DNA from 2 places in the Allobosea sp. RAF48 genome. Region 2 is predicted to be linked to the other one. Evidence: predicted binding sites of a transcription regulator. Region 2 holds the regulator's gene; the other holds the start of a gene.
The links. Region 2 encodes LexA, which represses DNA repair genes until DNA is damaged. Its sites were predicted from a motif close to TGTTCNNNNTGTGTTCNG; they were not measured.
Positions count from the first base shown of each region.

Region 1: a site for LexA is predicted at 4,522-4,539, ahead of AB4Z10_RS19615 (ImuA family protein). Genes of this name have one in related genera too.

Region 1 covers NZ_JBFRDZ010000011.1:107,511-112,713, reverse strand. The annotation lists gene AB4Z10_RS19640 (Y-family DNA polymerase) at 1-1,338, opposite strand, end outside; gene AB4Z10_RS19635 (ImuA family protein) at 1,244-2,110, opposite strand; gene AB4Z10_RS19630 (hypothetical protein) at 2,431-3,000, shown strand; gene AB4Z10_RS19625 (hypothetical protein) at 3,054-3,197, opposite strand; gene AB4Z10_RS19620 (hypothetical protein) at 3,145-3,369, shown strand; gene AB4Z10_RS19615 (ImuA family protein) at 3,758-4,492, opposite strand; gene AB4Z10_RS19610 (hypothetical protein) at 4,638-4,937, shown strand; gene AB4Z10_RS19605 (hypothetical protein) at 5,105-5,203, shown strand, end outside.
Region 2 covers NZ_JBFRDZ010000005.1:137,975-143,177, forward strand. The annotation lists gene trpC (indole-3-glycerol phosphate synthase TrpC) at 1-43, shown strand, start outside; gene moaC (cyclic pyranopterin monophosphate synthase MoaC) at 40-540, shown strand; gene AB4Z10_RS11545 (molybdopterin molybdotransferase MoeA) at 605-1,816, shown strand; gene lexA (transcriptional repressor LexA) at 2,001-2,711, shown strand; gene AB4Z10_RS11555 (ComEC/Rec2 family competence protein) at 2,705-4,966, opposite strand; gene gltX (glutamate--tRNA ligase) at 5,120-5,203, shown strand, end outside.

The DNA of each region.
Region 1 (5,203 bases), on a different contig from region 2:
ACGGAAGCGGATCGGCGGGCCGTCCGGCACTTCCGCGATGGCCTCGACCGGCTGCGGCGGTTCGAAGAGCTGGAGCGGACGGGCCGGCGGCTCCGCCGGCTCGGGCTCGGGCCAGATCGCTTCCGGCAGAGGCGCGGCGGCCGAGAGCGCTTTCGCAGCGCGGACGGGATGGTGCGTGTCCTGCACCGCGAAGCGCAGCACCCGGTCACGGCCAAAGCGGGTGACGAGCCGGTCGACGAGATCGGCCACGGCCTCCTCCTCGACGGCGCGGCCATCGAGGCTGTGTTGCGGCGTGTTCAGCGGTTCGCAAACGGGCACGGCGAGCTTGATCGCATCGAAACCGAAGCCCGGGTCCAGCGGATCGGCCAGCGTCTCGACACGCTCGCGATAGAGCCGCAGCAGCGCCTTGGCGTCGCGCGACGGGCGGCCGGTCTCGATGGCGAGACGGCGGACAGCGCCGTCGCTGCGGAAGAAGCCGATCTCGAAGAGGCGCCCGCCTTCGCCACGTGCCTCCAGCACACGAGCCGCCTCCCCTATCAGGCGGATGACCACCGCCTCGAGGCTCGCAGTATCGGCGAAAGGCTCGGCGAAATGGCGCTCGACCACGCAGTCCGGCGGCTGGCGCAGGGGTGTGATGCGCCGATCCTCGCGGCCGAGGATGCGCCTGAGCTTCGTCGCCAACGCCTCGCCGAAGCGGGAGGACAAGGTTTCAGAGGGGCGCTCCGCGAGATCGGCCAGGCTCTTCAAGCCGGCGCGGGAGAGTGCAATCACGGTCTCTGCTTCTGCCTCCAGAGCCGCGACCGGTAGCGGGCGAAGCGCCGCTTCGTCCCGCCCCGGCGGGATAATGCCGCCCCGGGCGAAGCGGGCGCAGGCGCGGGCGGCGTCGGGCGTGCCTGCGATGGCGGCTTTCAGGCTCAAGCCCATCCGGTCCATCACCCGCCGCACAAGGCCGACCATCCCCTCCTCGCCGCCGAAGAGATGGGCACAGCCGGTGATGTCGAGCATGAGGCCATGCGGCTCGTCGCGCGCGACCAGCGGGGTGAAACGGTCGCAGAAGGCAGCGAGCGCCTCGATGAATGCGCTGTCGACCTGCGGCTGCGCCTCCAGCGCGACGAGATCGGGGATGCGGGCGCGGGCATCGGCCAGCGTCATATCTCGCGTCAGGCCGAGATCTATGGCGCGCTTGTCGCAATCGACCAGGCGCAGCGCGTTATGCTGCGTCTCGACCAGGACATACGGCTTCTCAGCCGGCGCGCCGAAGGCCGGAATCGCGCCCATCCGCCGCAACCTGTCCGTCGCCAGGAAGGGAAACCAGAGGGCGAGATAGCGGCGCGGCATGGTCTGTCCGGGAAGCCCGTCTGTCGGATCGGTCGAAAAGGCTGCGTTCCGCGAAAGATCGTCGGTCACGGTCCCACTCCACACGCCACTCACGTTCCGCCGCGCCGCCGCGCTGGCGCAGCAATCTCACCGCAAAAGCCGGGGCACCCGGGGCATTGGCCTCCAGCGCCCGCGATGCGAGCGCCCGGACCTGCCAGCGCGTGCGCGCCGCGCTCGGCGCCTCGGCCGCCGCCACGCGCAAAAGCAGAACCGGCACGCCCGAGCTCTCCGCCGCCAGGGCGAGGCGGCGGCTCGCCGTCAGATCGAAGGAGCGCGGCTCGCCCCAGGGTTCGATCAGCACGGCACCGAGCGCGGGGCAGCGCGCCGCCTCGGCGCCGGCCCGTAGCGCGCTTTCGCCGTCGCGCGCCCGCACCAGGAGCAGGCGCGCCGGATCGAGGCCGAGCTCGTTCAGGCCCGGTGCATGGAGCCGCCCAGCCTCGGCATCGACGAAATCCTGCCGCGCCCAGAGGATGGGGCCTCCGCCTCCCTTCCATTCGATCCGCCCCGCCCGCAGCGCGAGGCCGAGCGCGAAACCGGTCGCGGCGGCGAGATCGGCAACCTCAGCGGCGTAGACCTCGTGCAGCGCCGCCCGCGCGAGCCCGCCATTCAGGGCCTCGTCCAGCGAAGCCACGCCCAGACCGATCCGCGCCTGCGAAGCCGGGCCGGCGCGCAGGGCCGCCTCGGCAAGACTACGGCGCAGATCGGACAGGGTCGGGGCGGTGGTTACGGTCATGGGATGATGCAATTGTTCTCTCTTTGTTCTTTTATAGACCTCTCCCCGTCGGAAGGCGAGTCGAGTCTCGCCGCCCTCCGTCTCGCCCCTGTGTGCCAACACACGAAGTTTGTCGGCACGAGCGGGTAGTGTGTCGGCATTGGTAGCCAAAATGTGTCGGCAGCCGCTGCTCCACTTGATCTGAGCCCTTTCATCAGGTGAGTGAGAACGGGGTAGCGCGCACAACCCGGCCCAGCGCCCGCGTCGTTGACCTGACCGCGACATCGCTCGACGCCCAAGCTTTCTACACAGGTGCATATCTAACCGACCTGGAGCGAGCCGTGCGCGTTCGCTTGGCCAGCCAGATCGCAACCTCTCGGGCGGACGCTGAGCGTAGGACAGCCGAGCAAAAGGCCAATGAGGAGAGGGAACGCGCCGACCGCCAGGCCAGGCTGGAGAAGGAAAGAGCCGAACGGGAGGCCGCTGCGGCGCATGCCGAGGCGCAGCGGATAGAGGCCGAGACCCGTGCCAAGGCTGCTCGGGCCGAAAGGACCGAGCTCCTGGAGAAGACCCGAGACCTTATTCGGACGAAAACACTCGCCTGCATCGGCAAGGAAGGGGCGACGATGCTCTTAACCGACGAGAAGGCGGAAGTTGTCGCGAAGGCGGCCATGATCTTCTGCCAAAACGACATCGACGCGCTCGTGAAGGTCACCACCGAGCTGGTGGAAAACGAGTCCGGTGGGCCGTCAGATCGCTCATTGGTTCGGAAGATCGCGGAGGATCGTGTCCGGGAGGTCGTCACCGCTTATGTCATCCGGTCACGCGGCGATCTGATCGGGAAGAACCTGAAGGAGCAGCAGACGCCTTCGAAGCCAGCCGAGAGTTCCAGAAATTCCCCCACCCTCTAGCTCGGCGACCGCGGCTGCCTGTGCAGGCCGGTGGAAAGGACGCTTCATGGGATTCAGGTTTCGGCGTTCCGTTCGTCTCTTTCCCGGCGCAGGGTGAACTTCAGCCTCAGCGGTGTGAGCGTGAGCGCCGGCGTGCCGGGAGCGATGATCAACATCGGCCCGCGCGGCAGCCGTCTGACCATGGGCCTGCCCGGCACTGGCATTTCCTACACTCGCAATCTGAGTTCGCCTCGCCCCGTAAGACGAGCGTCGACCCCAGCTGAGGTCTATCTGGAGCCACCGGTTCCACCCGAGCCGATGCACCCGGACCAGAGCCGCAGCCAGGGCCCTTGGTCGGGGAGATCAAGAGCGCCGAGGTGGCGAGCCTGACCAGCCCGGACCTCGGGGGCCTAAAGCAGTTGATCAACAATGCGGCGCACCAGAAGGTCTTGCTCCAGTCGGATCTTAACGAAGCGGTCGCAGATCGGCGTCGCGCCTGGCGGAAACTGCGACGTCGCGAACAGTTGCCACTTCGCGTTGTGATGAAGTCGTCCATCCCGACCGCGCGCGTTGCTTTCGAGGAAGCGGAAGAGGAGGCCTTGAAGGTCGCGGCAGCGATCATCGCGACAGAGATCAAGGTGGAGATCGATCTCAACGATCAGACATGGGCGGCGTGGGCTGAAGTGACGAAGACGTTCGATCGGCTCTCCCAGGCCGCGAAATTCTGGGATGTCACATCATCCGTCGCTGTTGACCGCTTCCGCACCCGGTCCGCCGCTCACGAGCCATCCGCCGGAACCGATCGATCGACCAGTTCGGGAGGAAGACCGAGACGACCCGTGTCATCGCATGCCTCCAATTCGAAATCCGCGCTCTCGCCCGCCCTGGCCCTGATCAGTTCAACAAGCCAGCGCGGTCGTCCCATTCCAGGCACCGGCAACACTGTCGATGGCAGAACCGAGACGCGCCATCGGGTCATCGCCGCCGTGGGCTGACCGAAATCGGAGGCATCGACCTCTCGTCGCCATCGTCGCAGCGCGATGCCGATAGCACCTGTCCCCTCCGCAGCCAGCTGAAGGCGACGTGACGCCGTCATGGACAAGCGGGCTACCTCGCCGACGACGGAGCCCAGCCCGCCATGGCGCAGGCCCTCTTCCATGCAGGCGAGCACCGTCTTGTCATCTCCTGCCTCGACATAGATCACGCGGTCAGGGATCAGCCCCGCCTGCGCCATCGCCGGCGCGAAAAGATCGGCTCGGGTGAGACACCAGAGCACCTTGCCACGACTCCTGGCGGCAACTCCGGCGCTAAACAAAGCCGCTGCCGCACCATCAATCGCCCCATTTCCGCCGCCGGCGACTTCATGGAGTGCCCCCAGCGTTAGGCCTCCACCAGGCAAGCGCGAATCAAGCGTCGCGATTCCGAACGGCAGCACAGTCCGACCGCGGGCGCCTCGGCCCTCGATCCGCTCAATCTGGTCGCGGAGCGACTGAAATACCGGCTGTGGCCGCAACGGGCTTTACCTGCCAGAACGATGCCTGATGTTCCCTTTATGTTCTCGTTGACAGACCAAGAGTCAAGCTCGGTGTTTGGCGGGAACACAGCGACACGACGGGAGGTTGCCGAGGCACAGCCTCTTCCTCCAAGCAGGAGTACTGATGATCTCCGATGATCCAACCGAAATCGTTGAGCAGTCCTACGAGGTCGTCGCTTGGCGAGGGCTGGCACTGGCACTTCTAGCGCAGATCCTGGTTCCAACGCCGGAGAATGAAGGGGAATGCTCCCAGTTCCTTCACACCGTCTTGGCAGATATTCTCGATCAGACGGTCAACAGCGAGGCAATGCCTGCCGAACTCGATCGAGGCGCCTTGCGGGCCGAACTGGAAGGCGTGAACGAGCGCCTCCGGCAGGAGCTCGCTGAAGCGCAGCTCGATCGCCAAAAGCTCCGAAAAGAGTAGCTGAAGTCGGGAGCCAACTGATCGCCAACAGAGTATCGACGACCTTCAGGACGCCCACGTACTAGGGAGCAACGTACGTGCCGCAGCCACCAGGAACATAGAAGCTGGGAACACGCGATCGATCCGTGCGATTAATCCCGGGCCCGCAATCCTGAGCAGAGCATCATGTGAAGCGCACCTCAACGCAGCTCGCCGAATGGCCTCTCCCATCTACAATTACACTTGGATCGCCGGTCCGCGCCAAGGGAATCGAGCGGGAAATGAGG
Region 2 (5,203 bases):
GCGGGCGCTGCTGACCGGCACGGCGCAAGAGAGCGCGGCGTGAGCCGGCTCAGCCATCTCGACGCCCAGGGCCAGGCGCATATGGTCGATGTCAGCGACAAGGCCGAGACGACCCGCTTCGCCGTCGCCGAAGGGAGCGTCGTGATGGCGCCGGGGACGATCGCGATCGTGCGCGACGGCAACGCCAAGAAGGGCGACGTGCTCGGCACGGCGCGCCTCGCCGGAATCATGGCCGCCAAGCGCACACATGAGCTGATCCCGCTCTGCCACCCCCTGCTGCTCAGCAAGATCGGGGTCGATCTCACGATCGACGAGGCATTGCCGGGCGTGCGCGTGCGCGCCGAAGTGAAGATGAAAGGCCAGACCGGCGTCGAGATGGAGGCGCTCACGGCCGTCTCGGTCGCCTGCCTGACCGTCTACGACATGGTCAAGGCGGTCGACAGGGCGATGCGGATCGAGAACATCCGGCTCATACACAAATCCGGCGGCCAGTCCGGCGACTACGACGCAAAGGCTTCGCAGGAAGGAAGTCGAGCATGATGTCATCCGAAAACCGGTCCCAACTATTCGCTGCCGCGGACCTGCGGTTCGGCATCCTGCTCTGATGGCGCTCACCCCGGTCCCCGTCGCGCGCAAGGCGCTGCTCGACAGCATTCCAGGGCCGACCGGGGCCGAAACCCTGCCGCTCGCGCAATGCGCCTGGCGGGTGCTTGCCGGTGAGGTCAAGGCGCTCCGGACCCAGCCGCCCTTCGCCAATTCCGCCATGGACGGCTATGCCGTGCGCGGCGACGACATGGCGGCGGGCATCTCGCTCGCGGTGATCGGCGAATCCGCCGCTGGCCGGGCCTTCGAGGGCTCGGTCGGGCCGGGGCAGGCCGTGCGCATCTTCACGGGCGCGCCAATGCCGGAGGGCGCCGATACCGTCCTGATGCAGGAGGATGCCGACGGCGTCGACAGCCCGGCGATCCGCGTGCGGGTGCCGCCTGCCAGGGGCAAGTTCCTGCGCGCAGCCGGGCTGGATTTCCGCGAGGGCAACGTCCTGCTGCCGGCCGGACGCGTGCTCGACAGCGCTGCGCTGGGCCTTGCCGCCGCGATGGGACATCCGACCTTGCCCGTCCGGCGCAAGCCGCGCGTCGCGATCCTTGCCACTGGCGACGAGTTGGTGGCTCCGGGCGAGCCGGTCGGGCGCGACCAGATCGTCGCCTCGAACTCCTTCTCGCTCGCTGCACTGGTCGAGAAGGCCGGCGGTGCCGTTCTCGATCTCGGCATCGCCCGCGACGACCACGCCGACCTCGCGGCCAAGATCGGCCAGGCGCGGGACGCCGACGCCGACGTCCTCATCACACTCGGCGGGGCCTCGGTCGGCGCGCATGACCTCGTGCAGGAGGCGCTGACGCGGGCCGGCATGTCGCTCGGCTTCTGGAAGATCGCGATGCGGCCGGGCAAACCGATGATGACCGGCCGACTCGGCCGCATGGTCGTGGTCGGCTTGCCCGGAAACCCGGTCTCCTCGATCGTCTGCGGCCATCTCTTCGTCCTGCCGCTGATCGAGGCTCTGCTCGGCATTGGGGAGGCCGACCGCGACCGCAGCATCCCCGCCCGCCTCGGCCGTGACATGCCGGCCAATGACGAGCGCGAGGACTATCTGCGCTCGGAGCTCGCACTGAGGCCGGATGGCTGGGTGGCGACGCCCTTCGACCGGCAGGATTCCTCGATGCTCGGCACGCTGGCACGGGCGCAGGCATTGACGATCCGGCCTGCCCATGCCGCGCCGGCAAAAAAAGGCGACATCTGCCGCATCCTGCCGCTGCGCTAGATCACCGCTCATCCTGTCGGACGCGATCGTAGCGATCTGTATAGGGTTATCGCATCGGATCTGCCCGAAAAGTGGATTCCACTGTTCGCTTCGATGCCGGAGCCCGCTTGCGGAACACAAGTGGAACGCGTATGGTGTTCCTGCTTTGTTTCGAATCTAGCCTTCGAGAAGGCCGGCGGGGATCATGCTGACACGCAAGCAACACGAACTCCTGCGCTTCATCCAGGAACGCTTGCGTGAGAGCGGGGTGCCGCCCTCCTTCGACGAGATGAAGGATGCGCTCGATCTGCGCTCCAAGTCGGGCATTCACCGGCTGATCATGGCGCTGGAGGAGCGCGGATTCATCCGTCGCCTGCCCAACCGGGCGCGTGCGCTCGAGATCATCAAGATGCCCGACGGGCTCGGCGCCCCGCAGCAGCGGCAGCGTTTCAACCCTGCGGTCGTCCAGGGCGGCCTCGGCTCGCAGCCGAATCTCACCAAGCCACGCCCTGCGGCCGATGAGGACAGCCGCTCCTCCATCGCGATCCCGGTCATGGGCCGCATCGCCGCCGGCACGCCGATCTCGGCGATCCAGAACCGTAGCCACACCGTCTCGCTGCCGCCCGACATGCTCGGCTCCGGCGAGCATTACGCGCTGGAAGTGCGTGGTGACTCGATGGTCGAAGCCGGCATCCTCGACGGCGACACCGTCATCATCCGCAAGCAGGATTCGGCCAATACCGGCGACATCGTCGTGGCGCTGATCGATGACGAGGAAGCGACGCTCAAGCGACTGCGCAAGCGCGGCTCCTCGATCGCGCTCGAAGCCGCCAACCCCGCCTATGAGACGCGCGTGCTCGGGCCGGACCGGGTCAAGATCCAGGGCCGCCTCGTCAATCTGATGCGGCGCTACTGAAGGCGCTCGACCTCGGCTTCGCCGTCGGCGGAAGCCGGTGTCACACTCGGAGGCGCTGTCGAGGCTTGCGCAGGGCGCTGTTCACGGCGGCGGCTCCAGGGGCGGTCGGCAGCGTTCTGCTCCGAGACATGGCTGCTCCACCCCGATCCTGTTCGATAGAGCGAAGTCGCGCCGTCGCGCGATAACGCCATTCGCTCGATCAGCCGTGCCTTGCAGGTTCCGCTCCAGGGGATGGCCGTGACGACGAGGTCAGCTCGCATGCAGTCCTCGATAAGCCCCAACCTGTCGCGCGTGTAGGAGACGGTGCGCTGATCCGGCGTCCGTGCGACGCAGCCGAGCGCATCGCAGCTAATGCCGGCCCGCAGCGTCGGATCGTCCGGCGAACGGCGATCGCCATCAGCAGCGAGCCATTGCTGCAGCACGAAACGGCTCGGCTTGCCCGCAATCGCGAGGCGGCCATCCGGGCCCCGCACCGCCAGCCCCGAACCGTCGCGTTCGATCAGGATTTCCGGCCGCTCCGGCTTGCCGGCGATGGCCACGCCGAGCAGGAGCGGCAGCGCCGCCAGCCAGCGCCAGGGCGTGGTCCAGAGCGTCAGCCACAGCAGCGCCAGCACGAAGCAGGTCAGCACCGCCGGCCCGAAGGCTGCGATCATCACCGTGGAATGGTCGATGCTTGCGACCCAGTGCGCCACCTTGAGCACGACATCGGAAGCCAGCCCCATCAGCGCCCAGGCGGGCCAGTCCAGTCCGAAGGGGTAAGCCAGCACGCCGAAGACGGCCGCCGGCATGACGAAGAGCGAGACGAAGGGCAGCGCCATCGCATTGCCGAGCAGGCCGAAGGGATTGAAGGTCTGAAAATGATAGGCGCCGAAGGGCGCTGTCGCGGCCGTTGCCAGCAACGTGGTGACGACGATGCCGAGTGCCGCGGCCCAGACCGGCCCAAGCGGCCACGGCAAGGTCGGCGGCGGCTGGGAGCGCTTTCGGCTCTCCCAGCGTTCGGCAAAGGCGATCAATGCCGCGACGGCTCCGAAGGACATCTGGAAGCTCGGCCCGAGCAAGGCCTCCGGCTCGCGCAGGAGCACGATCATGGCCGCAAGCGCGAGATTGCGCATGCTCAGCGCCGCACGATCGACAAGGATCGCGCCGAGCATCACCAGCGTCATGATCAGCGAGCGCTCGGTCGCGACATCGCTGCCCGAGAAGATGCAGTAGGCGGTCGCGCCGAACATCGCTGCGGCCGCTGCGATCTTCTTGATCGGCCAGCGCAGCGCGGCGGTCTGGGAGAGCGCCAGCAGGGCGCGCACCAGCCAGAAGATCGTCCCGGCGGCGAGGACCATGTGCAGGCCGGAGATCGAAACGATGTGGTAGATGCCGGCGGCGCGCAGGTCGTTGTTCGTCGCCTCGGTGATCAGCCCGCGCTTTCCCGTAACGAGGGCGGCGGCGACTGCCCCGCCCTGTCCGCCACCGCCTTCCGCGATGCGTTGGGTCAAGGCATTGCGCGCCCTGTCGATGGCGACATCGACGGCAAGACGCGTCGGCATCGGATGCGGCGGTGGCGCCAGGGCAATCTTGCCCGCGATGCTGCCGACTGCGCCAATGCCCCGGAAGAAGGCATCGCGACCGAAATCATAGCCGCCGGCCCGGGCCGGCCCGGGCGGAGGCAGCAGCCGCGCCGTCGCGACGACATGATCGCCCGGCGCCACGGAAGCGGCGCGGATATTGACGCGCACGCGCCTTGGGCGCTCGGCTGCCGGCATCCCGGCGAATTCCGTTACCAGCAGGACGATACGGGCGCCGCTGTCGCGTGCCTCGACGCTCTCGACGAAACCCGTCACCTTGCCGATTCGTTGACGCTCCAGCATCGGCGCCGCGACATCCGCCGTACGCCAGGCACCGGCGGCAAAACCCGCGAAGGCGGCGGCCACCGCCAGGGAGGCCATCGAGGCTAGCCGACGGGTTCGCAGCACGAACGCGAAGATCGCACTGAGCGCGAAGCCAGCCAGAGGCGCCCATAAAACCGGCTCACGGTCGGCCGCGAAATAGAACAGGATGCCGGCGCCCATCGCCACGGGCAGCCACAGGAACGGACGGCGGCGCTCGGCCTCGAGTTCGAGCGCCTGACCGAACCGGGCCTGCCAGTCTTGCAGCCAGACTTCGAAGCGAACGGAGGTCAGCCAGCTTGGCAGCAGGCGCAGAGGCAAGGCCTCGGCTCGCGCGCCGCGCGGCTTGTCCTGCCCCGGCGGCCCCGGCTGCATTCTCCGCCCCTCCTCGCCGGCGCTGCGATTTGACCGCTTAACCTTTCCGGCCAAGCCATGTTACAGGGCGCGCGCCGGTTGTCATGTCATGACCTGCGCCATTTCCCTGTCTTGCCCCGGGCGGCTCCCGCCGCCCGGTCGGAGTTGCCTTCCATGAGCAATGCCGTCGTCACGCGCTTTGCGCCCTCGCCCACCGGATTCCTGCATATCGGCGGAGCTCGCACGGCGCTGTTCAAC